Linked DNA regions of Allocatelliglobosispora scoriae. The protein of the gene in region 2 interacts with the protein of the main gene of each other region in a pairwise test. Links are inferred from orthologs where the notes say so. Each region holds a gene or a part of one and is shown on either strand. Other genes may lie near its edges.

What was found.
Region 1: the proteins of rpe (region 2) and eno interact in binary tests that used the Escherichia coli proteins (3 or more experiments, as listed by UniProt). The link is inferred for Allocatelliglobosispora scoriae from one-to-one orthologs.

What each region holds. Positions count from the first base shown.
Region 1 is NZ_JACHMN010000002.1:2,892,596-2,907,084, reverse strand. Bases 7,614-10,468 are described here. They hold eno (phosphopyruvate hydratase), read left to right. Parts: upstream 7,614-8,326; coding sequence 8,327-9,610; downstream 9,611-10,468. Other genes in these bases: F4553_RS18615 (DUF501 domain-containing protein), read left to right, coding at 10,197-10,468; F4553_RS18620 (septum formation initiator family protein), read left to right, coding at 9,627-10,178; F4553_RS18630 (hypothetical protein), read right to left, coding at 7,614-8,153. In the rest of the region: F4553_RS18655 (TIGR04222 domain-containing membrane protein), read right to left, coding at 1-617; F4553_RS18650 (MBL fold metallo-hydrolase), read left to right, coding at 677-1,309; F4553_RS18645 (SCO6745 family protein), read left to right, coding at 1,306-2,088; F4553_RS18640 (S8 family serine peptidase), read right to left, coding at 2,199-6,365; F4553_RS18635 (helix-turn-helix domain-containing protein), read left to right, coding at 6,457-7,404; more of F4553_RS18630, read right to left, coding at 7,401-7,613; more of F4553_RS18615, read left to right, coding at 10,469-10,739; F4553_RS18610 (amino-acid N-acetyltransferase), read left to right, coding at 10,732-11,247; F4553_RS18605 (Ppx/GppA phosphatase family protein), read left to right, coding at 11,247-12,143; F4553_RS42470 (DUF559 domain-containing protein), read left to right, coding at 12,212-13,132; F4553_RS18595 (PadR family transcriptional regulator), read left to right, coding at 13,160-13,489; F4553_RS18590 (HAAS signaling domain-containing protein), read left to right, coding at 13,486-14,478. UniProt on the Escherichia coli protein: Catalyzes the reversible conversion of 2-phosphoglycerate (2-PG) into phosphoenolpyruvate (PEP). It is essential for the degradation of carbohydrates via glycolysis.
Region 2 is NZ_JACHMN010000003.1:1,327,062-1,341,695, reverse strand. Bases 8,229-11,228 are described here. They hold rpe (ribulose-phosphate 3-epimerase), read right to left. Parts: upstream 10,059-11,228; coding sequence 9,399-10,058; downstream 8,229-9,398. Other genes in these bases: F4553_RS32510 (RsmB/NOP family class I SAM-dependent RNA methyltransferase), read right to left, coding at 10,055-11,228; F4553_RS32520 (response regulator), read right to left, coding at 8,229-9,036. In the rest of the region: F4553_RS32565 (DUF3052 domain-containing protein), read right to left, coding at 1-409; F4553_RS32560 (VOC family protein), read right to left, coding at 691-1,098; F4553_RS32555 (glycerophosphodiester phosphodiesterase), read left to right, coding at 1,259-2,362; F4553_RS32550 (aldo/keto reductase), read left to right, coding at 2,449-3,435; F4553_RS32545 (GerMN domain-containing protein), read right to left, coding at 3,475-4,359; ribH (6,7-dimethyl-8-ribityllumazine synthase), read right to left, coding at 4,520-4,987; F4553_RS32535 (bifunctional 3,4-dihydroxy-2-butanone-4-phosphate synthase/GTP cyclohydrolase II), read right to left, coding at 4,987-6,231; F4553_RS32530 (riboflavin synthase), read right to left, coding at 6,228-6,845; bifunctional diaminohydroxyphosphoribosylaminopyrimidine deaminase/5-amino-6-(5-phosphoribosylamino)uracil reductase RibD, read right to left, coding at 6,848-7,912; more of F4553_RS32520, read right to left, coding at 7,975-8,228; more of F4553_RS32510, read right to left, coding at 11,229-11,515; fmt (methionyl-tRNA formyltransferase), read right to left, coding at 11,512-12,453; def (peptide deformylase), read right to left, coding at 12,450-13,004; F4553_RS32495 (energy-coupling factor ABC transporter ATP-binding protein), read right to left, coding at 13,268-14,023; cobalt ECF transporter T component CbiQ, read right to left, coding at 14,020-14,634. UniProt on the Escherichia coli protein: Catalyzes the reversible epimerization of D-ribulose 5-phosphate to D-xylulose 5-phosphate.

The DNA.
Region 1 (14,489 bases), on a different replicon or contig from region 2:
TAGAGGATCTTGCTGCCCGCCCGCGTGCGGGTCGGGCGGACCAGCAGGAACAGGAGCGTGACGACGGCCGCGACCACCATGGCCGCGACGAGGAAGCCGATGGGCCGCTCGTTGGCGACGCCGTCGATCGCCCGCCAGATGCCGAGCAGGATGAGCCCGACCAGCAGGTAGACGCCGGTCCGGACCGAGCGGCGCGCCTCGGCCGGGATGAGCAGTCCGTCGCGCTCCAGGCCCGCACCGATCTCGTCGAGCGCGGCGCGCACCCGAGGCGTGTTGAGCAGCGACCTGGCCCGGAGGCCGGCGCTGGTCTCCTGCATGATCGCGGCGTCCAGGTTCGTCGCGCCCATCGGGACGCCGCCGCTGCGCTGAGCCACCCCGCTCGCGTCGACCGTGATCGCGTTGTGGCCGTGCAGCCACGCCAGCGACGTCGCGATCGCGTTGTCGGCCCCGCCGTTGAGGAAGGCGATGTGCTGCGGCGTCAGTCGGGCCGGGTCGCCGTCGTCGCGACCGGCGAAGGCGAACCGCCGGTGCACGATCGTGCCCAGCACGACCAGCACCAGTACGCCGACATAGAAGGTGATGAAGAGGGGTCCGGAGATGCCCCACGTATCGCTCACAGTGACCGCTCCTTCGTCAGGGGACTCCATGGTGCACTGCGCCGTCTAGGGTGTGAAGCGTGAAGGTGACGAAGTTTGAGCATTCGTGCGTACGCGTCGAGCGGGACGGCGCCGTGCTCGTAATCGATCCCGGGCCCTGGGCCAGCCCCGCAGCGCTCGACGGCGTGGACGCCGTTCTCATCACCCACGAGCACTTCGACCATCTCGACGTGGAGAAACTCGCCGACACCCTGGCGCGGCGGCCGACCGTGACCGTGCACGCGCACGCCTCGGTGATGCTGAAGCTCGGCGTGCTCAAGGGTGTTCTCAACGAGGTCTCCTCCGGTCAGGAGTTCACCGCCGCGGGTTTCGGTGTCAAGGCTTATGGCGGGCTGCACGCGCTCGTGCACCCCGACGTGACGCCGGTGCCCAACCTCGGATTCCTCGTCGAGGGCTCGGTCTACCACCCCGGCGACTCGTTCGACGTGCCGGTCGGCGCCGAGGTCGAGACGCTCTTCGTGCCGGTGAGCGGGCCCTGGCTCAAGATCTCCGAGTCGGTGGACTTCGTCCGGGCGATCGGTCCGCGCCGGGCGATCGCCCTGCACGACGGGCTCCTCAACGACATGGGGCACATGGTCGGTGACGCCAACATGACGATGCTCTCCGGCTGCGACTATTCCCGACTGGAACCCGGCGCCACCCTCGCGGCATGACCCCCGAGCAGGCGGTCGCGGCGAGCCGGCGTTCGGTCCAGGCGCTCGGCGGCGCCGCACCGACGTGCCCCAAGACCCTTCAGCGTGCCCGTGAGCTGGGGCTGAGTGGCTGGGCCTTCACCATCGCCGGTCGCGGCGGGGTCCTGGGCGAGGTGCGGCCGGAACTCGTCGCCGCCTCCCTCGGACTGATCGCGCCGGATGCGGTGCAGGCCGGCTGGGAGTCGGCTCGCGCGATCATCCCGCCGGTGATGGTCGCCGCCGAGGTGATGACCCAGGTCCGGCGGTGGGGAGCGGAGAATCTCCAGACCACCCCACGGGTGGAACGCCTCGCTGAGCTCGCCAAACGGGTGGTCCGGGCGGCGGACCCGGCCGGCCTGCCGCTCTTCGCAGCCTGGCGGGCCGCCTCCCGGCCGCTCGCCGATCCCGCCGAGTCCGCCGCCGTCGGGCTGTTCCTGCTGCGTGAATACGGTGCCGGGGTCTTCCTGATGGCGGCACGGGTCGGTGGCCTCGCCCCGGTGGAGGCGCTGATCTCGGGACGGGCCGGCGAGGCGGCGGCGGTCGCCTACGGCTGGCAGCCGCCCTTCCCCTCGCCCGGCCCGCTCGCTCGGCGGCGGGCCTGGGTCGACGGTGCGACCGACCGGATCGTGGGGCGTTCCTATGGAGTCCTCACCCGCCCGGAGCGGCTGGAGTGGACGACGCTGGTCAACGCGGCGTCCGGCGCGGTGGGACCGGTCCGGTTCAGCTGGGCGGGGGACCCCACCGCCCCGACCTCGAGTTAGAACGCCCGTCAGGTGGCGCCGTGCCCTGGCCGGCCGCCACCTGACGCGCGCTCCGGCCCCGCGGCCCGGGCGGCGAGCGCGATCACACGCTCGCCGCCCGGAGCCTCGCCTCAGTGCAGCGGCAACCGGTGGACGCCGCCGCTGACGGTGCCGACATACAGGGCGCCGCCGGTGACCGCGAGCGACACGACGTCCAGGTTCTGCAGTCCGCTGGAGATGTTCTCCCAGCTCATGCCACCGTCGGTGCTGCGCAGCACGCCACGCCCGCCGGAGGCCACGCCGTAGTCCCAGCTGCCCGTCGTCCCGGCGTAGAGCGTGGTGCCGGAGCGCAGGAGGCTGGAGACGTGCACGTCGAGCGGGCCGGTGTCGGCGGCACGGAAGGTCCGGCCGCCGTCGGTGCTGACCCGTACGCCGTCGCCGCCGACGACCATGCGCCGCCCGCTCAGGTCGATCGCCCGGACCGGCCCGTCGAGGACCTTGGTCACGGTCGCGCCGCCGTCGTCGGAGCGGAAGAGGCCGAGTTCGTTGCCGAGCCACAGCCGCTTCGGGTCGGCCGGGTCGCCGGCCTGCGCGGTGAAGGTCATGTCGTGGTAGAGGTTCTTCCACGTCGTGCCGCCGTCGACGGTGCGGAAGAGGCCCGCACCCTCCAGGCTGCGGAAACCGACCGAGACGCGGTTGGGGTCCGCCGGATCGATCAGCAGCGAGTCGGGAATCTCGGTGCCGCGGCCCTTCTCCTCCCAGGTCAGGCCCGCATCGGTGCTCCGGTCGAGGTAGAACTCGCCGAAGGCGCTCTCGCGTACCCGCCAGACGATCTTCTGGTCTTTCGGTGAGACGGCCAGGAACGTGACGTCGACGCCGACGTAGCCCTCGGTCTCGATCGCACCCCACTCGCGGGAGGCGACCGGCAGCGCCGTGCGGTAGACGCCGAGTTCGGTGCCCGCGAGCAGCGCGCCACCGCTGACGGCGAGCGCGTGTGCCGTCGTCCCCTGTACGCCGATCCGCCGGTAACCCGTGCCGTCGGCCGAGCCCCGGTAGACCCCGGCGGTGTTCGTCATCGTGATGGTGCCGTCGGCCCACCGGTCGTAGTCGAGCTGTGCCGCGTCCCGCGACGGTGCGGGCACCTCGACCCAGGTCGCACCGTGATCGTGGCTGACGTGGCTCGTGCCGAGGTAGGTCTCCAGCACGACATCCCCGCCCGACGAGCGCAGCTCGGTGCCGCCGGACGGCATGGCGAGCAGCGTCGACCAGGTGGTTCCGCCGTCGCGGGAGCCGACGACACCGACGTTCCAGACCTCGGCGGCGATCACCGAGCCGTCGGCGACGATCGAGCTGACGAATCGCGTACCCGAGTCGTAGATCTTGCGGGTGGGCTGCGGTGCGCCCGCGACGATGCCGGGCACGACGTAGATGCCGCGCGGCGTGCCGAGGTAGAGGTTCCCGCCCGCGACCGCGGTGTCGGTGATGCTGTCGGTGACCCCGGTGGCGAACGCCGTCCAGCTGTCACCGGCGTCGCGGCTGACCTGCAGCCCCGCGTCGGTGACCGCGATGAGCGCCGCGCCCGCCGGATCGGCGAGGAAGGCGGAGATGAAGGAGTTGGGCAGGTTCAGGGTGCGCCAGGTGGTGCCCCGGTCGTCGGTACGCAGGACCGTCGAACCGTTCATGGTGCCGTTGACGGCGTAGAAGAACCGCTCGGCGTGCCGCGGATCGGCGACGATCATCCCTTCGCCGCCGCTGACCGCGATCGGCAGCCGGTTGAGCTGCTTCCACGTCGCGCCGTCGTCGGTGGTGAGCCACGGGCCGGCCTTGTACTCCTCCGCGAGCATCGCCTGGTGCGGCGCGGCGGGGGAGAGGGTGAGCGAACCGCCCGCGCTGTCGGGGCCGATCGGCTCCCAGCGGGTGCGCCGGATGCTTTCCGGGGTGACCTCGAAGCCGCTCGCCCCGACCAGCATCTGGCCGGTGGCGGCACGGCCGCGGACGGAGACCGCGTAGGCACCGGCCCGGTCGACGTCGATCTCGGCGCGGTACCAGTTGCCGTATTCGAGCTTCGCCGGAACGGTGAAGGACCGGCCGTGCTGCGGGTCGACCGTCACGGTCGGCACGCCCGCGAGCCCGGTCGGCGCACCGATGTAGACGGTCGAGTGGCCGTCGCTCGGGTCGGGCGACGCCCGCACGATCAGCGGCCGCACGACCAGCAGGTAGGGCAGGTGGATCCGCTGCGTACCGGCGGTCGCGTTGATGGCACCGGCGATCTCGGTGTCGGCCTCGGGCCGGTCCACCCGCAGCGTGACGGTGACGGTGGCGCTGCCGCCGGCGGGCACGGCGACCCGGTCCGGTCGCACGGTGACCCCGCGCCGGTCGGCGTCGAGCCGCACGGAGATCGCCCGGGTGCCGCTGTTGTGCAGCGCGACCCGGGTGGTCCCGCCGACGGTGCCGCCGGAGAGGTCGGCGAGGCCGAGGGAGATGCTCGGCGGCTGCGCCGTCAGGGTCGCCTTCGCCGCGGCGGCGATGTCGAGCCGCCCCGCGCCCTGCGCCGTCGGCCCGGTGCCCCGGAGCGACTTCGAGGTCCCCATCAGCACCGACTTGACATCGGCGGGTGCCTGGCCGGGGTGGAGCTGGCGCAGCAGCGCCGCCGCACCCGCGACGTGCGGACCGGCCATGGAGGTGCCGGACATCCGGTACTGGCCCGGCTCGAACAGCGCCTTCGGCACCGTCGAACGGATCTCGACACCGGGCGCGACGAGGTCGGGCTTGAGGCCGAAGGTGCCCGACGGTCCGCGCGAGGAGAACGACGCGATCTCGTCCGTCGAGTCCGTGCTGGTGATCGTGATGTCGACCCGACCGGCGGCCATCCGGGTGCCGAGCTCGGCGAATTGCGCGCCGTCCATGCCCAGGATCACCAGGCTGTCCATCCGGAAGAGGTCGCCCGACTCGTGCAGGCGTACCTTGCCGGGCTCGACCGGAGCTACGCCGGGCTCCACCGAGGCGAGCACCGGCCCGCCGCCGGACTGCCCGCCGAGCAGGGCGACGGCTCCGCGCCGCTCGGCCTCCCGGGCCAGCTCCAGGTCCGAGATATAAAGATCGCCGGTGGTACGCGCGACGAACCCCTCGAATTTCAGGATCTTGCCGCGTACGTCCCCGACCCGGTCCCAGTCCTCGGGTGCCCCGTAACCGAGGTCGACCACCTCAGCGGTGACCGGCTTGACCTGCGGGTTCGCCGACAGGGCGCCGCGGAAGGTCTGGATCAGCTCCGGCTTGCGCCCGGCGAGGTAGGCCTTGGCGACCCGGAAGTTGCTCGTCGAGGCACCGACCGCGATGACCCCGTCGGCGGCGGCGGGCGAACCCACGGTGTCCCGACCGGGCCCGGAGTTGCCCGCCGAGGCGACGACGACGACCCCGGCCCGGGTGGCTGCGGTGGCGGCCTGCCCGAGCGGATCGGTTCCGTCGCCGGGCCCGCCGAGGCTCATGTTGATCACGTCGGCGCGGTGCGGGTTCGCCGGGTCGATCGCGGCCTCGATCGCGGCCACGATGTCGGAGGTGGACCCCTCGCCCCACTCGTTCATCGCCTTGTAGGCCAGGATGCTCGCGTCCGGCGCCACGCCGGTGATCCCGCCCGGCGCCGCCGCCCGACCGGCGATGATGCCCGCGACGTGGGTGCCGTGGCCGTTGTCGTCCATCGGGTCGGCGTCGTTGTTGACGAAGTCCCAGCCGCCGACGACCTTGTGCCCCTCGCCGAAGCCGCCGCCGAGGTCCGGGTGCGTGTAGTCGACGCCGCTGTCGATGATCGCGACGGTGACCCCCGCCCCGCGTACGTCGGCCCCGGCGGCGTCCTTGCTCTTCCACACGTCGGTCGCGCCGATGAGCGGCACGCTGACGTCGGTGTATGCCCGGACCGGCGCGTCGGGGTAGACGGCGACGACGCCCGGCAGCGCCGACAGCTTGCCGACCTCGTCGGCGGGCACGGTCACGGCGACCGCGTTGACCAGCAGGTTCAGCTTGCGGTTGCCGCGGGTGTGCACGCCGGACTGCTTGGCCCGGGCGAGGAAGTCGTCCTGCCGGGCCGCCGTGCCGCGCCGGGCCGCAGCGACACCGCTGCCACTGTCACGCAGCAGGCCGCCGGGGGCGGCGGTGACGGCGGCGTCACCGGCGAGCATCACGATCATGCGGCGTTCGGCCTGGGGGGTGGTGGAGGCGAGCGCGGAGCCGGACGCCGAGAGCACGCTCGCGGTGAGCGCGACGGCCAGCCCGGCGGCCAGAGATCTTGGAGGGGTCTTTCGCATAGGTACCGTTCCTAGTGGTGTGTGCCACTCAGGGACAATGACCAGGGCTGGCCCATTGCTGCCGGTGGCACAGGTAGGCCAAGATCTCCCGATGACATCAGAGCTGACGGCGGCGGGTGTCGACCCCTTCGACGAGACCGTCTACCGAGCAGTACTGTCCCGGCGACAGGCCGCCCCGGCCGAACTCGCCGCCGACCTCGGGCACACCCCGGACCGGGTCGTCCGCGCGCTCGACCGCTTGGAGAACCACGGATTGGTGGGGCGCCTCGCCGGTTCCCGGCGCCGTTACGCCGCGATCGAGCCGCAGGCGGCGCTCGGCGCGCTCATCCGCAACCGGGCTGCGGAGCTCGACCGGGTCCGCGGCGCAGCCGACGAGCTCTCCCGGCTCTTCGCCTCGGCGCAGGCGGGTGTCTCCGACGAGGTCGAGATCGCGATCGGCAGCGAGGCGCTGGGCCGCTGGTTCGTCCGGCTCCAGCAGGAGGCCCGCGACGAGGTGATCACGCTGGATCGGCCGCCCTACGCGTTGACGACGTCGAATCCCGTCGAGGCGACCGCGCTGACCCGGGGTGTGAAGTACCGGGCCGTCTACGCCCCGGAGGCGCTGGAGTGGCCCGGCGTCCTCGGCGACATCCGCGAGCTGGTCAAGCACGGCGAGCAGGCCCGGGTGCTGCCCGGCCTGCGGATCAAGCTGGCGATCTCGGACCGGCGGCTCGCCCTGATGCCGCTCTCGCTGGACCTCACCGATGTCCGGGCCGCCGTCATCCGGCCGTCCGCCCTGCTCGACGGGCTGATCGACTTCTGGGAGATGTGCTGGCAGCAGGCGATCCCGCTGGAGGCCCCGGCCGACGACCCGCTCGCCGACGACGACCGCGACCTGCTCACGCTGCTCGTCAGCGGGCTGAAGGACGAGGCGATCGCCCGCCAGCTCGGCTGGTCGGTACGCACGATGCGCCGCCGGATCAGCAGGCTGCACGAGCTGCTCGGGGCCGACAACCGCTTCCAGGCCGGGGTCATCGCCACCCGCCGCGGTCTGATCTAGCTTTTGTTGCTGGGCGCGATGCTCGGCTCGGTGAAGTCGGGGAGCACCGGCGACCTGGTCGGCGAAGGACCGGCCGTGGTCGGGCTCGCGGCCGGGCTCGGCTTGGGGCTCGCCGTCGCGAAGGCGCTCTCGGGCACCTCGCGGGTGTAGCGCGCGAGTGCCAGCTCGATGACGAGATCGTCGACGGTGCCGGAGAAGCTCGCGACGACGCCCTCGGTCGTCACGCAGGCCTCGAAGGAGTCGGTGACCGGGCTGGTCAGGTTGGTCACCTCGACGCAGGTCGCGGACCGGCCGGCGATCGTGCTCTCGTACTGCTTGTAGTTGGCGCTCAGGTCCAGCGCCGCCGTGGTGAGCAGCGAGCTGACGAGCTTCGCCGAGACGAGCCCGTGCTTGGGCAGGTCGCTGAGGCCGGTCGGCTCGGCGTTGCTTCCGGACAGGGCGACGGTCGAGCAGCTCGTGGGCCGTCCGCCGCAGGTCGTCGTGCCGTTGGGCGTGATGATCAGGGCACCGCCGGGATACCGGTACGCCGTCCGCCGCGGGGTCGAGCTCTGCGAGACGCTCACGACCGCGCCACCGGCGACCTGGTATTCGGCGAGGTAGTCGAGCGTGGTCGAGTGGTCGACGCGCAGGGCGAGGTCGCTGACGAGATCGGCTCGGTCGAGGGCGGGCGGGCCGCCACCCTGGCAGCCGGTCAGCACCACGACCGAGGCGGCCACCAGCAGCCCGCCTAACGTTTTGACCAGACCCATGGGGGTCAGCCTCGCCTACCAGGTCAACTCGGCGCAACGTCGATGTCCGATTCGCCCGGCTACGTCATTGATTCCTGGACCGGCGGGGGATCCGCGCAGGTGCTTCTATAGGGTGTGACTGTGTTGGCCGCAGTGTCGCGGCCTGCGGTGACTCATCAACAAGGAGTAACACTGTGGCCACCATCGAGGGATTCGTAGCCCGGGAAGTCCTGGACTCGCGAGGCAACCCCACCGTCGAGGTCGAGATCGGTCTCGACGACGGCACCATCGCCAGCGCCATCGTCCCGTCCGGCGCCTCCACCGGCGCGTTCGAGGCGGTCGAGCTGCGCGACGGTGACAAGAAGCGTTACAACGGCAAGGGCGTCGAGAAGGCGGTCGCGAACATCGTCGACAAGATCGTCGACGAGCTGATCGGCTACGAGGCGAGCGAGCAGCGCCTCATCGACCAGAAGATGATCGACCTCGACGGCACCCCGGACAAGTCCGCGCTCGGTGCCAACGCCATCCTCGGCGTCTCGCTCGCGGTCGCCAAGGCCGCCGCGAAGAGCTCGGGACTGTCGCTCTTCCGCTACATCGGCGGCCCCAACGCGCACCTGCTGCCGGTGCCGATGCTCAACATCATGAACGGTGGAGCGCACGCCGACTCCAACGTCGACATCCAGGAGTTCATGATCGCGCCGATCGGCGCGCCGAGCTTCCGGGAGGCGATCCGTTCCGGCGCCGAGGTCTACCACGCGCTCAAGACGGTGCTGAAGAAGAAGGGCTACGCGACCGGCCTCGGCGACGAGGGCGGCTACGCGCCCAACCTGCCCGCCAACGTCACCGCGCTGGAGCTCATCGCGGAGGCGGTCGAGGCCGCCGGTTACCGGCTCGGCACCGACATCGCGATCGCGCTCGACGTGGCGGCGACGGAGTTCTACTCCGACGGTGCCTACCAGTTCGAGGGCAACCCGAAGTCGTCCGACGAGATGCTGGCCTATTACACCAAGCTCGCCACCGACTACCCGATCGTCTCGATCGAGGACCCGCTGGCCGAGGACGACTGGGCCGGCTGGGGCGCGCTGACCGCCGCTCTCGGCGGCAAGGTGCAGATCGTCGGCGACGACCTCTTCGTCACCAACCCGACCCGCATCGCCCGGGGCATCGCCGAGAAGTCGGCGAACTCCGTGCTGGTCAAGGTCAACCAGATCGGCTCGCTCACCGAGACGCTCGACGCGGTCGAGCTGGCCCACCGGGCCGGTTTCACCACGATGATGAGCCACCGCTCGGGAGAGACCGAGGACACGACGATCGCCGACCTCGCCGTCGCGCTCGGCTGTGGCCAGATCAAGTCGGGCGCCCCCGCCCGCACCGACCGGGTCGCCAAGTACAACCAGCTGCTGCGGATCGAGGAGGAGTTGGACGACGCGGCGCGTTACGCCGGTGCGTCTGCTTTCCCTCGCTACAAGGCTTCTTAATCACTAGGCTGATCACATGACGCAGCGCCGGACGCCGAGCGGGCAAGGCCCCGCACGGCGTTCCGGCGCGCGCACGAGTGTGCGCAGCCGGGCGCTGCCGGGCACGCGGGTCGCCGACCCGTCCCGCTCCGCCAATCGCCCCGCCGCCGCCCGTCGCGCCGCCGCCGCCGGTGCCGCCGCGAGGACCTCGGCCCCGGCTGAGCGTCGCCTCACCGGCCGCGCCACGGTCCTGGTCGTCGTCCTGGTCGCCCTCGCTCTGGGGTACGCATACCCGGTGCGCGTCTATCTCACCCAGCAGTCCGAGATCGAGTCGATGCAGGCCGCCCAGGAGGCGCAGCGCGCTCACATCCGGGATCTGGAGGCGACGGCCGCCAAGTGGCAGGACGACGAGTATGTCCGCATCCAGGCCCGCAGCCGCCTCTTCTACGTGCGGCCGGGGGAGATCCCCCTCGTGACACTCTGGGACCAGCCCGGCGCCGATCGCGATGCGGGCATCGTGCCCGGGCCGAAGGCACCCGAACCGTGGTATTCGACGCTCTGGGCCAGCGTCGGCGCCGCCAACGAATGACTCTTGTGAGGGATATCTGTGCAGCGTGACGCCGTACCCCCGCCTGCTCGTGACGTGGCGACCGAGCGGGACCTGGCGGCGGTGGCCGAGCAGCTCGGACGTGCCCCTCGCGGGACGCGGGCCGTGGCCCACCGCTGCCCCTGCGGCAACCCCGACGTGGTCGAGACGACGCCGCGCCTCGCCGACGGCACCCCCTTCCCGACGCTCTATTACCTGACCTGCCCCCGGGCGACCGCCATCTGCAGCCGGTTGGAGTCCGGCGGCCTGATGAAGGAGCAGTTCGCCCGGCTGCACGACGATCCCGAGCTGCGGGAGGCCTACCAGGCCGCCCACGAGGACTATCTCGCCAAGCGGGAAGCGGTCGGGCACGTGCCGGAGATCGGCGGCATCTCGGCGGGCGGCATGCCCGACCGGGTCAAGTGCCTGCACGTGCACCTCGGCCACGCGCTCGCCGCCGGTCCCGGGGTCAACCCGTTCGGCGACGAGGTGATCGCGCTCGCCGACGAGTGGTGGCTCGCCGGACCCTGTGTCGCTGTGCCCGCAGACTCCCTCGATGAGTGAGGTCGAGGTCCGGCGCGGACGGACATCGGACGTGCGGGGCATCCGGCGGCTCATCGACATCTACTCGCCGCAGCGGCGGCTGCTGAGCAAGGCCACCGTCACCCTCTACGAGGACATCCAGGAGTTCTGGGTGGCCAGTGTGGACGGCGAGGTGGTCGGCTGCGGCGCGCTGCACGTGATGTGGGAGGACCTCGCCGAGATCCGCACCGTCGCCGTCGACCCGGACGTCCGCGGGCAGAAGATCGGTCACCGGGTCGTCTCGGCGCTCCTCGATCACGCCCGGGACCTCGGCATCCGCCGGGTCTTCGCGCTCACCTTCGAGACGTCGTTCTTCGCCTCCTTCGGCTTCGTCCCCATCGACGGCGCGCCGGTGCCGTCCGCCGTCTATGAGCAGCTCCTGCGCTCCTATGACGAGGGTGTCGCGGAGTTCCTCGCGCTCGAACGGGTCAAGCCCAACACCCTCGGCAACACGCGCATGCTGCTGCACCTCGCCACTCGGGAGACCTGATGAACGTCGCCGCGATCGACTGTGGCACCAACTCCGTCCGCGTGCTCATTCTCGGGCCCGACGGACGTGAGCTGACCCGCCGCATGCAGATCGTGCGGCTCGGCGAGGGCGTCGACGCCACCGGGCGGCTCGCACCGGCGGCGCTGGCTCGTACCCAGACCGCGCTCGCGGAGTTCGCCGCCGAGATCAAGGCGGTCGGAGTGGCCCGGACCAGGGTCGTCGCGACCAGCGCCACCCGGGACGCGAGCAACGCCGACGAGTTCCACGCGATGGTGCTCGCCACGCTCGGTGTCGCGCCCGAGGTCGTCAGCGGTGACGAGGAGGCCCGGCTCGCCTTCACCGGGGCGCTCGCCGGGCTCGACGTGTCGGAGCCGCCTTACCTGCTGGTCGACATCGGCGGCGGGTCGACCGAGTTCGTCCACGGTTCGACCTCCGTCGAGCACGCGATCAGCACCGACATCGGTTCGGTCCGGATGACCGAGCGGCACCTGCACAGCGACCCGCCCGAGCTCGACGAGATCGAGGCCGCGGCCGCCGACATCGGCGCCGTCGTCGCGGGGGCGCTGGCGGTGGTGCCGCCCGGGCGTACGCTCGTCGGCGTCGCCGGCACCATCACCACGGTGGCGGCGATCGCGCTGGGGCTGACCGCCTATGACCGCAGCCGGATCCACCAGGCGCGGATCACGGCCGAGGAGGTCCGGCACGTGACCGCCGGGCTCGCCGAGATGACGCGGGAGCAGCGGTTGGGCATCACGTCGATGCACCCGGGCCGGGCGGATGTGATCGTCGGCGGCGCGCTGATCCTGCGCACGATCATGGAGCAGACCGGTGCCGAGTCGATCCTCGTCTCCGAGCACGACATCCTCGACGGCATCGCCGCCTCGCTGTCCACATAGCGCGGCTGTCCACAGGTCCGGTCCGACGGCGCTGGCGGCGTCCGTGCCGGTCGGCGACGCTCACCGATGTGCGAGATCTCCTTCAGGCACACGGCGGTGTGATCCACCGACAGGACCTGCTGCGCCACGTCGGCTCGGCGACCGTTCAGCGAGCCGTCGCCCGGGGTGACCTGTTGAGGGTGCATCCGGGCGTCCTCGCGCTGCCCGAGGCGGCCGACGACCGGTGGGCGCGGATGCAGGCGGCACTCCTCTATGCCGGGCCGGGTGCTGTGCTCAGCCATCTCAGCGCCCTGGCGGTCTGGGGACTCGCCGATCTGGTTCCGCCGTCGGAGCCGGTGCACCTGCTGGTCCCGGTGGACCGGCGGCTGCGTGACACCAGCCTGCGGGTGCATCGACGGTCGGCGGAGGTGGCGACGGTGGTCCGACGGGGGATGCCGATCTCGCGGATCGAGCATGCCCTCGCCGACTCGTGGGGCCTGCTCGACGCGAGCACCCTCGCCGGCCATCGACTGGCGAGAGCCCTCGTGATCGAGGCGGTCGGGCGACGGATGATCACAGCTGACCGGGTGCTCGCGGCCGCCGGCGTTCTGATGCAGACCCGAGGACGGCACGGGCTTGTGCGGTTGGCGAGCCTGCTGAAAGCCGGTTGTCGCAGCGAGCTTGAGCTGTGGGGGTTCGAGCGGGTGTTCACCGGTCCGGGAATGCCGGAGCTGCGGCGCCAGGTCCAGGTCGGGATCGGTGGCCGGTCCGTCTGTCTCGACCTGTTCGAGCCGGTGAGCCGGACCGACGTCGAGCTGGACGGAGCGGAGTGGCATTCGGCGCCGGCGGCTCGGGAGCGGGATCTGCGCCGGGATGCCGCGTTGGCCGGGTTGGGGATCCAGGTGGTGCGCTTCTCGGGTTCCCGGCTGTTTCGTGAACCACTTGTCGTGCGGGGAGAGTTCCTGCGGGTCGTATCTGCCGGATCATCACAGCAGCGTTCTGGACAGTAGTGTGCATCGCACAGTACTGTCCTTTGCGTGGACACTACACAGTTGTTGAAGGGTGTGCTTGACCTGGCGGTTCTGACCGTCCTCAAGGATGACGACGGCTACGGCTACGACATCCTGCGCCGCCTGCGGGAATCAGGCCTCGCCGAGATCGGTGACGCCTCGGTCTACGGCACCCTGCGCCGGCTCTTCGGAGCGGGTCTGCTGACGACCTATGTGGTCCCCTCCGAGGAGGGCCCCCACCGCAAGTACTACGCGCTCAACGCCGCCGGGCGAACGCAGCTCACGCTCTCCGGCAAGACGTGGCGTGCCTTCTCTTCCACCATGGACGCACTGCTGACCGAACGGGGTGTGGCGTGAGCACCGAGACGATCACGGAGATCGAGAGCTATGCCGCCGCGGTGCGGACCGCGCTCGCCGATCTCCCCGAGCAGACCCGCAACGAGTTGCTGGAGGACCTCACCGATCACCTGACCGAGGTGGCGGCCGAGCAGGACGGCGGCACCCTGCTGGAGCGGCTCGGCCCGCCCGCACATTACGCCGCAGAGCTCCGCGCCACCCTCCCGGCCGGTGGGGTCAGCCCCTCCCAGCAGCGATGGAGCCTCGCCCTCACCCGGGGCAGGGTGCGGGCGCAGCACCTGGACGCCAGGCTCGGCAGAGTTCTGGGCTACCCCCGCTTCAGCGACTACGCCAGGCTGCTGCGCCCGGCGTGGTGGATCATCCGGGGTTGGGCGGCTGCGATGATCTTCTGCCGGATCGCGAGCGTCGACGCCCGCGACGGACTGCTGCCGGTCCTGGAGGGCAACGAGTTCGTCGGGCTGCTGGTGCTGATCGGTGCCGTCGTGGGCTCGATCTGGCTGGGCCGCCGGGCGGGCGGCTTCGGGACGTGGCCGAAGCGGCTGGTGGCGGTGGGCAGTGCCGTGGTGGCGCTCGGCGCGGTGATCGGCTTCTTCGAGCTCGACAGCGATCTCCGTCACGGTCCGAGTGTCGTCTATCAGACGAGCGGCAGCCCGCTGGAGAGCGTCGAGGACCTTTACGTCTACGACGCCGGCGGAAAGCTGCTGACCGGCGTACGGGTCTTCGATCAGTGGGGCAACCAGATCACGGTCGGCTTCGACCGCTGCGGTCGGCCGGCGACATATCTCGGCGATTCCCGATCCGACGTGCAGGTCACGGTGTACGAGGAGCCGGGGAGCCGGACCTACCCGTTCTGCCCGGAGATGGCGCCGCTGGTGCAGCCGATGCCGAGCGCGCCGGTGCAGGTCGACCCCACGCCGTACCCGTCGAAGGAGTCGAGGCCGAAGCCGACCGCGGACCCCGCGCCCGCGCCGAGCCCGACTGTGAGATAGCTGGGGGTGCG
Region 2 (14,634 bases):
CAGCGACCCTGATCACATGTTTCAGGCCGGACCAGGTCTCGTCGATGGCGCAGACCTTGACATCGACACGGCCGTTGAGCAGGGCGAAGTCTCGAACGATGGTCTCGTTGAGGTCGGTCGGGACACCGCTGGACCGCTTCGGCCAGGCGATCCAGAGGGCCCCGGCGGGAGTGGTGAGCCGGTGCAGCACCGGCCAGCGTTGCTCAAGCCGCGCACGATCGGGGCAGAAACACAGCACGATGTCGAACGGGCCGGTGCCGGTGGCGGCGATGTCGGTGCCGGGCGGCTCGCCCAGCGCGAACCCGGCCGGCGCTCCGTCGACCAGCACGGCGAGCCCCGGCTTGACGCCGAGCTTCACCGCGAGCGCAGTCCCCGAGTAGCCGGCCACGTACTCCATTTTCTCACCCATCGGTGATCATCCTCGGCGGTGATCGCGTCTGGTTCGGGGAAGCAGACGTGATCTTGGTGGGTGATCGCGTCTGCTTCCCCGAACCAGACGCGATCATTGAGCCTGGGCGCGCATTCCCCCCGACCCCCACTTCGTGATCACGCCATCTTGGGGGAAAACGGTGTGATCAAGGGCCTTGATCACACCGTTTTCCCCCAAGATGGCGTGATCTCCAGCGAATCTGGGGACACTCCGCGCCTATCGTGCTCGACAATGCGAAAGATCGCAGATCTTGGGATACCTCAGGAGGCGGTGATGTTGACCATCCAGGGAATGCCGAACTTGTCCGTGAGCTGGCCGAACTCGTCGCCCCACACCTGCTTCTCCAGCGGTACCGAGACCGTGCCGCCCTCGGCGAGCTTCTCCCAGTAGCCGCGCAGGTCGTCCGCGTCGTCGCCGCTGAGGCTCACGGTGATGTTGGTGCCGGGGTTGTAGTCCATCCCGGGCGGGGTGTCCGACGCCATCAGCGCGAAGCCGGCATCGGTCTCCAGCATCGCGTGCATGATCTTGTCGGCCACGGCCGGGTCCGGCGATCCGAAATCCCCGAACGTGTTCACCACGAGGGTGCCGCCGAGGACACCCTGGTAGAACTCCATCGCCTGGCGGGCGTTGTCGGAGAAGCTGATATACGGGTTGAGCCGCGAAGCCATCGGATGCTCCCTCGATTCGATTGATGTGCCAGAGAGCATCATCGCACCAAAGGAGATGTTCGTCCGGTGGATACGGGGGCTTTGGGTGGCGTACCCATGGGTGGGTTGAACTGCTCGAAGCCGCCGGCGATGGTCGCCGGCCGACCCCCGAGGAGTTGCCGTGACGGATCGTCGCGCATTGCTGCGCCTGGGCCTGCTGACGGCCGGTACCGTTCCGGTCATGCTCGCCGCAGAGCCCGCCCTGGCCGATGGCGGCCGCAAGCCCCACCGCAAGCCGCTCGTCATCGGCCACCGCGGTGCCTCCGGCTACCGGCCGGAGCACACGCTCGCCTCCTACGAGCTGGCGGCGCGGATGGGCGCCGACTTCATCGAGCCCGACCTCGTCTCCACCGCCGACCACGTGCTGGTCGCGCGGCACGAGAACGAGATCTCCGGTACGACCGACGTGGCCTCCCGGGCCGAGTTCGCCGACCGCCGGGTCACCAAGGTGATCGACGGCGTGACCGTGACCGGCTGGTTCACCGAGGACTTCACGCTCGCCGAGCTGAAGCGGCTGCGTGCCGTGGAGCGGCTGCCCGCCGTGCGCCAGCGCAACACCCTCTTCAACGGCCTCTTCGAGATCCCGACCTTCGAGGAGGTGCTGCGCCTGCGCGAGCGCCTCAGCAAGGAGCTGCACCGGGAGATCGGCGTCTATCCCGAGACGAAGCACCCGAGCTATTTCCGGGGCGTCGGCCTGCCGCTGGAGGCCCCGCTGGTGGCGTCGCTGCGGCGGCACGGGCTCGACCGCCGGGACGCGCCGGTCTTCGTGCAGTCCTTCGAGGCCGTCAACCTGCGTGACCTGCGCAGTGTGCACCGGGTGCGGGTGCCGCTCGTCTTCCTGGCATCGGCGGCGGGCAAGCCGTTCGGCGACACCCGCACCTACGCGGAGTACCTGTCGCCGGCCGGGCTCGCCGACCTCGCCCGCGTCGTCAACGGTGTCGGACCGGACAAGGGACTGATCATCCCCCGGCTGCCGGACGGGACGCTGGGCACGCCGTCGCCGCTCGTCGCCGACGCGCACGCGGCCGGGCTGGTGCTGCACCCCTACACGTTCCGGGCGGAGAACCAGTTCCTGCCCGCCGACTACCGGGTCGGCACGGGGCCCAACGACTACGGTCGGGCGATCGACGAGCAGGTGACGTTCCTGAAGGCGGGGATCGACGGGCTCTTCACCGACCAGGCCGACATCGGCGTCCTGGCCCGGGAGATCTTCCTGGCCGCCTGAGCCACCGTCGTGATCGGCGCAACTCGTGAAGAGGTGCGCCGATCACGGGCCACCCCGCTGGATCGCGCGTGCGTCCGGCGGGGAGCATGGGAGCCATGACACGTCTTCTTGGCCGCAGCGGCATCGAGGTCAGCGCGCTCGGCATGGGGTGCTGGGCGATCGGCGGCCCGCTGCAGGGCGGCACCGACCAGTACGGCTGGGGGCCCACCGACGACGCCGAGTCGATCCGGGCGATCCAGCGGGCCCGGGAGCTCGGCATCACCTTCTTCGACACCGCGTCCAACTACGGCGCCGGGCACAGCGAGCGCCTCCTCGGCCAGGCGGTCGCCGGGTCCCGCGACGACATCGTGATCGCGACGAAGTGGGGCTACACCTTCGACGAGAAGACCCGCGAGGCGACCGGCGAGGACAGCAGCCTCGCCTATATCCGCAGCTGCCTGCACGGCTCGCTGCGCCGGCTCGGCACCGATTACATCGACCTTTACCAGCTCCACCTCAACGGGCTGCCGGTCCCGCAGGCGCTCGACATGATCGGCACGCTGGAGGAGCTGGTCGAGGCGGGGGTGATCCGGGCGTACGGGTGGAGCACCGACGACCCCGCCAGCGCCGCCGCCTTCGCCGCCGCGGGTGCCGCGTGCACGGCGATCCAGCACGACATGTCGGTGCTGAACGACGCGGCGGCGGTGATCGCGGTCTGCGAGGAGCAGCGGCTGGCGAGCATCAACCGCGGTCCGCTCGCGATGGGGCTGCTCTCGGGCAAATACCACGACGGCCGCAGTGTCGGCGCTGCCGACGTCCGCAGCCAGGGCTACGACTGGCTCGCCTACTTCCGGAACGGGGCCGGGGCACCGGAATGGCTGGCCCGGGTCGACGCGATCCGCGGTGCCCTCACCGCCGACGGGCGGAGCCTGGTGCAGGGCGCGCTCGGCTGGCTCTGGACCCGCAGCGAGGTGACGGTGCCGATCCCGGGTTTCCGCACGGTGGCGCAGGTGGAGGAGAACGCGGGAGCGCTGGCGTTCGGCCCGCTCCCCGCCGACCAGTTCGCCGAGGTGCAGCGACTGCTCACGGCCTGATCGGAGGGGGTGCCGCCACCCCGGCGGCACCCCCTCCCGTCAGCCGACGGTGATCGTGTGGTTGTCGACGTGCTGGACGCTGCCGTCCCGCGCCGAGATCTCGAACGCCTCGACGACGTAGGTCCCCGGCTCCAGCGTGATCGTCAGCTTCGCCGAGCCCTGCGCGGGTGCGCCCGCGCCGAGCAGCACGGGCTGGTCGGCGATGACCTCGCCGCCCTTGGTGATCCGCAGGTGTGCCTGCGCCTCGAAGAGGATCCCGGCGAGGTGCACGGTGAAGGTCCGGCCGACCTTGGCGCCCTGCTGCGGGTCGATCAGCCAGACCGCCGCGAGCACGTCGGCGGCGCGGCCCCGCTGCTGCGGCTTCGAGATGTCGACGTGGCCCCAGAGCTCGGCGGCGGGCTTCCCGTCGAGCGTGATCGCGACGTTGGGCTTGCCGGTCGCCGCGGTCACGGTCCAGACGAGCTGCTGGACGGCTTGCGCGGCGGCCTCGGCCCCGGCGCTGCCGGTCGCCGCACCGGTGAGGTCGACGGTGACGGTGTCGCCGTCGACGGTCACGTCGCCGACCCGGGCGCTCGTGGGCCACGGCGTCGAGTAGTCGCGGTCCGCCGCGCTGCGCAGCCGCAGCATCTCCGCGACGGCGGCCTTCGCCCGGGGCGCGGGCGAGTCCTCGTCGATGGCGAGCGTGTGGAACTCGCGATAGAGCACGAGCCTGGTCTTGTCGTTGCCCACGTAGTAGATCGCGAGCGAGGCCTTGCCGGGCGCGACCGTGCCCGAGGAGGGCTCGGGCGGTTCGACCACCGAGGGCGCCGCGGACGGCACCCTGGTCGGCTGGCCGGGGGTGGGCAGCGGATCAGGCGGGGTGCAGGCGGCCAGGCCCAGGGCAAGGGCGGCAGCAGCGGCAAACCGGAGCGGGTAGGCGCGCACAGACGTCTCCTCCAGGTCAAAAGGACACCTCATGTGTACGCCAACCGCGCCACCCTCGACACCACCCGACGCGTCGCAACTCTTCAAGAGTTGGTGCTGAGAAGACTCAAAGCACCAACTCTTGAAGAGTTGCGGCGATCGTGGTTGCGGCGATCGCGGGTCAGACGGAGCGGATGGCGAGGGCGGCGTCGAGGGCGGCGATGACCGCCTCCCAGCCCTTGTCCTCCGGCGAGTCGGGCAGACCGACCCGGGCCACCGCCTGGGCGACCGTGTCGACGGTGAGCACGCCGTGCGCGACCGGGGTCGACAGGTCCAGCGCGATCCGGGTCAGGCCGTCGGTGACGGACTGGCTCACATATTCGAAGTGGGCCGTCTCGCCCCGGATCACCACGCCGAGCGCGACGACCGCGTCATTCGCCCTGGCCAGGGCCTGTGCCACGACGGGCAGCTCGACGGAGCCCGCGACCCGCAGGACCGTGACCCGCTCGACCCCGCACGCCTTCGCGGCGGCCTGGGCCCGGTCGAGCATCTGCTCGACGAGCTCGGCGTGCCAGCGGGTCGCGACGATGCCGAGGGTGAGCCCGGTCGCGTCGACGGGCTCCAGCTGAGGTGCACCTTGGCCGGCCATCAGGCCACCCCTTCCGTGTGGTCGTCGAGCTCGAGCAGGTGCCCCATCCGGTCCCGCTTCGTCTCCAGGTAGCGGCGGTTCTCCGGGTGCTCCCGGATCGGCAGGGCTTCGCGGCCGACGACGGACAGGCCGTAGCCCTCCAGCCCCGCGCGCTTGGCCGGGTTGTTGGTGAGCAGGCGCATCGTGCGGACGCCCAGGTCGTGCAGGATCTGCGCGCCGGTGCCGTAGTCGCGGGCGTCGGCGGGCAGGCCCAGGTCGAGGTTGGCGTCGACGGTGTCGCGCCCGCCGTCCTGGAGCTGGTAGGCCTGCAGCTTGTGGAGCAGCCCGATGCCGCGTCCCTCGTGTCCTCGCATGTAGAGGACAACACCCTTGCCCTCCTGGGCGACGCGCTCCAGGGCCGCCTCCAGCTGCGGACCGCAATCGCAGCGCAGCGAGGAGAAGACATCGCCGGTGAGGCACTCGGAGTGCACCCGGACCAGCACGTCCTCGCCGTCGGCGAAGGTGCCGTCGGGACCGGCGCCGAGCACGAGGGCGATATTCTCCGTGCCGTCGTGGGTGGCCCGGTAGCCGACGGCGGTGAAGACGCCGAAGGCGGTGGGGAGCCGCGCCGCGACGACGCGCTGGACGATGCGCTCGGTGCGGCGGCGGTATTCGATCAGGTCGGCGATGGAGATCAGGGCGAGCCCGTGCTCCTCGGCGAAGGCCGTGAGCTGCGGCAGGCGCATCATCGTGCCGTCGTCGTTGACGAGCTCGCAGAGCACACCGGCGGGGCGCAGCCCGGCGAGCACGGCGAGGTCGATCGCGGCCTCGGTGTGCCCGGGGCGGCGCAGCACGCCACCGGTCTTGGCCCGCAGCGGCACGACGTGGCCGGGGCGCGACAGGTCGCTGGGCTTGGTCGCGGGGTCGGCGAGCAGCCGGATCGTGTGCGCCCGCTCGGCGGCGGAGATGCCGGTGGTGATGCCCTCCCGGGCGTCCACGGTCACCGTGTAGGCGGTGCCGCGCCGGTCCTGGTTGGTGTGCCACATCGGCGGCAGCTCCAGCCGGTTGGCGTCCTCCTCGGTGACCGGGGCGCAGATGAAGCCGGAGGTGTAGCGCACGGTGAACGCCATCAGCTCCGGGGTCGCGAGCTCGGCGGCGAAGATCAGGTCGCCCTCGTTCTCGCGGTCCTCGTCGTCGACGACGACGACGGCCCGACCGGCCTTGATGTCCGCGATCGCGGTCTCGATCGTCGACATGGATGTCATCGGGCTCCCCCTGCAAGTCGATCCGTGTGCGGCGTGACCAGGCGTTCGACATATTTCGCGACCACGTCGACCTCGATGTTGACGAGGTCGCCGACGGCTTTGCGGCCGAGCGTCGTGACTTCCAGTGTGGTCGGGATCAGGCTCACGGAGAAGTGGTCCGCGGAGATTTCGGTGATCGTCAGCGAAATGCCGTCGACGGTGATCGAGCCCTTCTCGACCGCGTAGCGAGCGAGGTCGGGCGGGAGGGTGAACCGGACGATCTCCCACAGATCTCCCGGCTCGCGCGCGGTGATCGTGGCGACGCCGTCGACGTGGCCCTGCACGATGTGCCCGCCGAGCCGGTCGCCGACCTTGGCGGCGCGCTCCAGGTTGACCCGGCTGCCGGGGGTGAGCTGGGCGAGGCTGCTGCGGTCGAAGGACTCCTTCATCACGTCGACGGTGAAGGACTCGCCGTCGGTCGTCACCACCGTGAGGCAGACCCCGTTGACGGCGATCGAGTCGCCGTGGCGGGCGTCGGAGGCGACGATCGGGCCGCGGACCGCGAGGACCGCGCCCTCGCCCTTCCAGGACAGCTCCGTGATCTCACCGAGCTCCTCGATGATGCCGGTAAACACGATCAATTCTCCCTCTTGGGCACGGCGGTGATTCGCAGATCGGGACCAACCTTGTCAACATCTGTGACATCAAGTTCGATCGCGTCAGTGATTGTCTTCACACCTGCGCCGAGAAGCGCGGCGGGACCGGCGCCCAACAGTTTGGGGGCGATGTACCCGACGATCTTGTCGACGAGCCCGGCCGACAGGAAGGCGCCCGCGAGCGTCGGACCGCCCTCCAGCAGGGCGGATCGCACGCCGCGCGCGTAGAGCTCGGTCATCAGCACGACCAGGTCGACCTTGCCGGTCGCGTCCACGCCGACCTCGGCCGCGGTCGCGATCCACGTCGGTGCCGCGCCGTCGCGCACCTTCGCCCCCAGGGGGGTACGCCCGTCCGAGTCGACGACGACCCGCATCGGCTGCCGGATGGCGAGGCTGCCGTCGCGCAGATTGCGAGCCGTCAGGCGGGAGTCGTCGGCGAGCACGGTGCCCACGCCCACGATGATCGCGTCGACCGTGCCGCGCAGCGCGTGCACGTCCATCCGGGACGCCTCGGAGGTGATCCACATGCTGGTGCCGTCGGCGGCCGCCGAACGCCCGTCGATGGTGGAGGCGAACTTCCAGATCAGATAGGGCCGCCCCCGGCGCACGGCGGAGAGCCACGCGATGTTGCCCTTGGTGGCCTCGGCCTCGCGTACCCCCGTGATGACCTGGACCCCCGCGGCCCGCAGCGTGTCGGCACCGCCCGTCGCGGCCGGATTGGGATCGCTCACCGCGAGGACCACCCGGATCACCCCGGCGTTGATCAGCGCCTGCGCGCAGGGGCCGGTGCGGCCGGTGTGGTTGCAGGGTTCGAGGGTGACGACCGCGGTGCCGCCCTTGGCCCGCTCACCCGCCTGGGCCAGCGCGACGATCTCCGCGTGCGGACCTCCCGCGTAGGCGTGGAAGCCCTCTCCGACGACCTCGCCGGCCGCGTTGAGGATCACGCAGCCGACGACCGGATTGGGGCTGGTCGTGCCGAGCCCGCGCGCCGCGAGTTCGATCGCGCGCGCCATCGCCGCGAGCTCTGCTGAGGTGGCCTCCGTCATAGCGACCATCCTCTCTCAGCGGCGCGGCGCGCCACGGGCGGGGCGGCGGCGGGCGCACCAGATCACACGTCGGTCTGCTGCTCCACGGGCGCGGGCTCCACGGCGGCGGCGAGCCGCTGTGCTGGAACTGTCGGGTAGGCGCCCGAGTCGCTGCCGACATCGGAGCGCTTGTCGACCGCGACGTAGGACCCCGGTTGGCGTTTCGCCACGGTCTTCATCTCCGAGGCGGCCGCGATCACCTCTCGAGGATCGGCGAAGGGACGGCTGGTGGAGAGCGCGACGCCGATGGAGAGCGTGACGAGGTTGACCCGGTAGCTCTGGTTGCGGCGGTCGACCATCTCCAGGTAGCCGCGCTGCGCGTCGACCGGGTCGTAGAGCTCGTCGGCGGCGGCCTCGAAGAGGGTGACCGCGCGGGTCGTGGTCGGGCGCACCTGGTGCGGCGCGAGCACGAGCACGAAGTCGTCGCCGCCGACGTGGCCGAGGAACGCCGGTGGCAGCCCCGCCTCGGCGACCGCCCGGTGCAGCGACCGGGCCAGCGCCGCGATGAACTCGTCGCCGCGCGCGAACCCGTATGCGTCGTTGACGCTCTTGAACCGGTCGATGTCGAAGTAGCAGACCGCGTAGTCGGCGCCGCTGTGCACCCGATCGGTGATCTCGCGCAGGATCCGGTTGTTGCCCGGCAGCCCGGTCAGCGGCGACACCTCCCGGAACTCCCGGTTGCGCCGCAGCGTCGACCGCACGCGAGCGATCAGCTCCAGCGTGTCGAACGGCTTGACCAGGTAGTCATCGGCCCCCGCCGTCAGCCCCAGCACCTTGTCGGCGACGGTGGCCCGCGCGGTCAGCATGATGATCGGCAGCGCGCTCGTCATCGGATCGGCCCGCAGCAGCCGCGTCAGCTCGATCCCGTCCATCCCCGGCATCGACAGATCGATCAGCGCCAGGTCGGGCCGCCGCTCCTCGATCGCCGCCAGCGCCTCCACCGCGTCCACCGCGGTCACGACCCCGAACCCCTGCAGCTTCAAATTGACCCGAACAAACCGCACAATATCGGCATCGTCATCCACCACGAGGATGACTTCCGCCTCACCACCGGAAGGCGTTGGGCCGTACCCCTCTGCCGTCAAGTCCGCCCCACTGTCCGTTGTGGCCGGTTGTCCGTCACGCTGCGCGACAGACCCGGGACTCGACAGTCTACGACCGACCCCGCACCAGACGAAGACCATTCCCGATCTCAGGAATCAAGCCCCCACCAGCAGCAAAGACCCAAGAAGCAACCGACACCCCGGAGGAGAAGTCACGAAAGCGACCACGGAACTGCCCAAGATCCGCCAACCCGACGGTCCCGTCCAGCCGTCAAGCCGCAACAAACCCTGACAGCGTGACCCCGGTCAGGGTGGGGGGCGGGATCGACCCGCGTCGGGATCAAGCCTGACCGCCCAGAGCGGGTCGATCCCGCCCCCCACCCCCACCGCAAGCACAGACGACCTCAGATCGACTCAGCAAGAGCACGCAGCGCACGACAGGCAGCAGCCGGATCCGCGGCACCGTAGACAGCGGTCCCGGCCACGAAGGCATCCGCCCCGGCCTCAGCGGCAGCCGCGATGGTGTCCATCGACACTCCCCCGTCCACCTCCAGCCGAATGTCCAGATGCCCCGAAGCGATGTGCCGCCGAGCAGCGCGGACCTTGTCCAGCAGCTCCGGTACGAACGCCTGGCCACCGAACCCGGCCTTGATCGTCATGATCAGCAGCGTGTCGAAGTGCGGCAGCAGATCCAGGTACGGGTCGAGCAGCGTGTCCTTGTCGATCGCCAACCCGGCCTTGGCACCCAGTCCGCGCAGCGTCTTCGCCAGCTCCACCGGGTCCTCGGCTGCCTCCGCGTGGAAGGTGACGTTGTAGGCGCCCGCCTCGGCATAACCCGGAGCCCAGCGCTCGGGCGCCTCGATCATCAGGTGCACGTCGAACGGCAGGTCCGTCGCGCGCCGCAGGCTGGTGACGACGGGCAGCCCGATCGTCAGGTTGGGGACGAAGTGGTTGTCCATGACGTCCACGTGCAGCCAGTCGGCCGCGCCGTGCACCGCGGCCGCCGCGTCGGCGAGGTGCGCGAAGTCGGCGGCGAGCAGGCTGGGAGCGATGATCACGCTCATTCGTTACCCCTTCTCAACACGGCCAGAAACATGGCGTCGGTGCCATGCCGGTGCGGCCACAGCTGCACCGTCGGCCCGGCACCGAGGCCGGGCATACCCGGCGGCAGCAGCTCACGGGCGTCGACGAAGTCCATCTGGATCGAGCTGCGCCGGGCTGCCTCCACGACGCTGACCTGCGTCTCGACGACATGCGGCGAGCAGGTGACATAGGCGACGACGCCACCGGGGCGGACCGCCCGGAACGCGGCGCCGAGCAGCTCCCGCTGCAGCTTGGTGAGCGGCGGCAGGTCGCTGGGCTTGCGGCGCCAGCGCGACTCGGGGCGGCGCCGCAGCGAGCCGAGACCCGAGCAGGGCGCGTCGACGAGGACCCGGTCGAAGCCGCCCTCGGGCAGGGCCGGGTTGTCGCCGACATCGCGCCCGTCGGCGACGATCGTGGTGACGGGCAGCCGCCGGGTCGCGAGCTCGACGAGGCGGGCCCGGTGCTCGGCGATCTCGACGGCGGTGACGGACGCGCCGCGCAGGGCGGCGAGGGCCCCGAGCAGGCCGGCCTTGCCGCCGGGACCGGCGCAGAGGTCGAGCCACCGCTCGTCGGAGCCGTCCAGCGGGGCGGCGGCGAGAGCCGCGGCGACGAGCTGCGAGCCCTCGTCCTGCACGTGCGCGCGGCCGTCGCGGATCGCCTCGATGTCGCCGGGCGAGCCGCCGGACAGGTAGACGGCGTAGGGGGAGAAGGCGCCGGGCAGACCGCCGACCTGCTCGGCGAGGTCGACGGCGTCCTCGAGGCCGGGCCGGGCGCACAGGTGCACCGGCGGGCGCTCGTTGTCCTCGGCGAGCAGCCGGGCCGTCTCGCCCATGTCGCCGCCGAGGGCCTCCGAGAACGCCCGAACGATCCACTGTGGATGGCTCAGGCTGATGGAGAGGTGGCCGATCGCGTCGTCCTCGGCCTTCGGCGAGACCTCGGCGATCCAGGTGTCGGTGTCCTGCTCCGTGATGCGGCGCATCACCGCGTTGGCGAAGCCCGCCGCCTGCGGCGCGACCGCATGCACCATGTCCACGGTCGCGGCGACGGCGGCGTGCGGCGGAACCCGGGTGAAGAGCACCTGGTAGGCGCCGAGTCGCAGCGAGTCCCGCGCGGGCGGGTCGATCCGGCTGACATCGCGGTCGGCGGCGGCGGAGATGATCGCGTCGAGGGTGCCGAGGTGGCGCAGCGTGCCATAGGTGAGCTCGGTCGCGAAGGCCGCGTCCCGGCCGGTCACTCCGCGGTCGCGCAGCAGCGCGGGCAGGACGATGTTGGCGTACGCGTCGTCGCGGTGCGTGGCGAGCAGGGCCTCGTAGGCTGCCGACCGGGCCGGGTCGAAGGGCGGACGTCCACCCCTCGGCCGATCGCCTCCGCCCCGATCAGATCGGCCACCGCGCTCGCGGGCCGTGCCGGAGCGGAAGCCGCCCTGTCGTTCGCTCATGCTGGATGTTCCCCTGTCATGCGTTCACCTGACGTCGGCCGCACACCGCGCGCCCAGTCCACGGCGGACATCGGCTTCTTGCCGGCCGCCCTCACCTCACCGAGCGCGACGGGGTCCGTCGCCGTCCCGGCGAGCACCCGAGTCTTCTCCACCAGCAGGTCACCCGGTTCGAGCCGGGGACCGTCGGGGACGATCGAGACGGGGCCGAGCTTGATCCGCTCACCCCGGAACGTGCTCCACGCCCCCGGGAACGGGGTCATCGCGCGCACCCGCCGGTCCACGGCGAACGCCGGGTCGCCCCAGCGGACCGCCGCGTCCTCCACGGTGATCTTCGGGGCGAGGCTGACCCCGTCGGCGGGCTGCGCCACCGCGCGGACCGAACCGTCCTCGATCGCGTTGAGCACGTCGACGAGGAGCCCGGCACCGTCGACCGCGAGCCGCGCGAGCAGGTCGCCGGAGGTGTCGGTCGGGCGGATCACCTCGGTCAGGGTGCCGAAGACCGGACCGGTGTCGAGACCGGCCTCGAGCTGGAAGACCGAGGCGCCGGTCACCTCGTCGCCGTGCCAGACGGCGTGCTGCACGGGTGCCGCGCCGCGCCACGCGGGCAGCAGCGAGAAGTGCAGGTTCACCCAGCCGTGCACGGGGATCTCCAGCGCCACCGGCGGCACCAGCGCGCCGTAGGCGACGACGGGTACGCAGTCGACGTCGAGCTCGGTGAGCCGGACCAGGAAGTCCTCGTCGCGGGGCTTCGCCGGGGTCAGGACCTCGATCCCGTGCTCGTCGGCCCAGGCGGCGACCGGTGACCGGGCAGCGTGCCGACCCCGGCCGGCCGGCGCGTCGGGCCTGGTCACGACGGCGAGCAGCTCGTGGCCCGAGGCGGCGACGGCCTCCAGCGACGGGAGGGCGACCTCCGGCGTACCCGCGAAGATGATTCTCACAGGCCCAGCCCCAGCGGGCCGGTCACGTGCGGACTGACCTTGACCCGGGTGTTGGTCGGGTCGTACCACTCGGCGCGGCGGATGTCCTTGAGGGCCTGCTTGCGGCCGGTGTTGTCGAGGCGGTCGATGAAGATCACGCCGTCGAGGTGGTCGGTCTCGTGCTGGATGCAGCGCGACATCAGGCCGGCGCCGACGATCTGCACGGGGTCGCCGGACTCGTGGAAGCCTCGGGCGATGACGTTCTGCCGGCGCTTGGTGTCGTAATACAGCCCCGGCAGCGACAGGCACCCCTCCTGGCCGTCCTGCTCCTCGTCGTCCGGGAACTCCAGCACCGGATTGACGAGGTGGCCGACGACGTCGTCGATGTCGAAGGTGAAGACCCGCAAGCCGACGCCGAGCTGCGGCGCGGCGAGTCCCGCACCGCCCGCCTCCTGCATCGTCTCGGTCAGGTCCCTCACCAGCCGCCGCAGCTCCTTGTCAAAGGTCGTCACCGGATCTGCGGGGGTCCGCAGCACCGGGTCCCCGAAGTAGCGGATGGGCTGGACGGTCACGGGGTGGTCTCCTCTGCACGGGTGATCGACGGTGTCAGTCTACTGATCGCCCCGCCGCCCTCACGCCGCGTAGCCGACTCACCGGGTGCATGCCCCCCACCCTGAATTTTAGTGCTGGACACGCCGGAGAATCTGCAACAAAGGTCAGGATCGACAAGGGCCGTCGGCGTGTCCAGCATTAAAATTCAGGGAACACGCCGGGGGGCCGCACGCAGCGACCGTGACCGGGGCCAGGCAACGGCAGGGGTCAGACGACTACAGGGTCAGGCAGTGACCGTGAAGCCGAACGGGAGTTCCAGCCGATGCCGCGCCAGCAGCTCCGGGTCGGCGAGCAGCTCACGGGTCGGGCCGTCGGCCACCACCACGCCGCCGTCGAGGATCACCGAGCGCGGGCAGAGCTGCAGCGCGTAGGGCAGGTCGTGGGTGACCATCAGCATCGTCGTCGGCAGCGCGAGCAGGATCTCGGCGAGTTCCCGGCGCGCCTGCGGGTCCATGTTGGACGATGGCTCGTCGAGCACGAGCAGGTCGGGGCGCATCGCGAGCACCGTCGCGACCGCCACCCGCCGTCGCTGCCCGAGCGAGAGGTGGTGCGGCGCGCGGTCGCGCATCTCGGTCATGCCGACGGCCTCCAGCGCCTCGGTGACCCGCGCGTCCAGCTCGGCGCCCTTGAGCCCCAGGTTGGCCGGGCCGAACGCGACGTCCTCCCGCACGGTCGGCAGGAAGAGCTGGTCGTCGGGGTCCTGGAAGACGAGGCCGACCCGGCGGCGCACCTCGGCGAGCCCGGCCCGGTCGCGCGGGTTGACGACGGTGTCGCCGATCCGCACGGTGCCGGTGGCGCCGGGCAGGTTGGGCGTCGGCAGGATGCCGTTGAGGTGCAGCACCAGCGTGGTCTTGCCCGCGCCGTTGGGGCCGAGCAGCGCCACCCGCTCGCCCTCGGCGATCTGCAGGTCGACCCCGTGCAGGGCACGGTGGCCGTCGGGGTAGGCGTACCGGACGTCGGTGAGCTGGAGCGCGGTCATGCGTACAGCCTGCCGCACACCATGATCGCCGCGGCGGCGACCGGCGGGATCGCCGCGGCCATCCACTGCCGCGCCGTCGCGGTGCCGTCGGCGTGCAGCGCGGCGGGCATCCTGCCGGTGTAGCCGCGCGACTTCATCGCGAGGTAGACGCGCTCGCCGCGCTCGAAGGCGCGCAGGAAGAGGGTGCCGATCCCGGCCGCGAATCCGCGCAGCTGCCACAGGAAGCGCGGGTCGTCGAGGCGCGAGATCCGCGCGATCCGCATCCGCTTCGCCTCGTCGGCGAGCACGTCGAGGTAGCGCAGCATGAACAGGGCGATCTGGGTGATCGCGGTCGGGGCCCGCAGCCGGTCCAGGCCGATGATCAGGTCACGCGGCAGGGTGGTCGCGGCGAGCAACAACGCGATGAGTACGCCCAGCGCACCCTTCACCAGGATGTTCCACCCCGCCCAGAGCCCGTCGACCGCCAGGTCCATGCCGAGCACCCGCACCGTCGGCCCGGCCGTCAGGAACGGCAGCAGCACCGCCGTCAGCACGAACGGCAGCTCGATCATGCTGCGCCGCGCCAGCCACCCGGCCGGGATCCGCGCCAGCACCGCGATGGCGGCGATGAG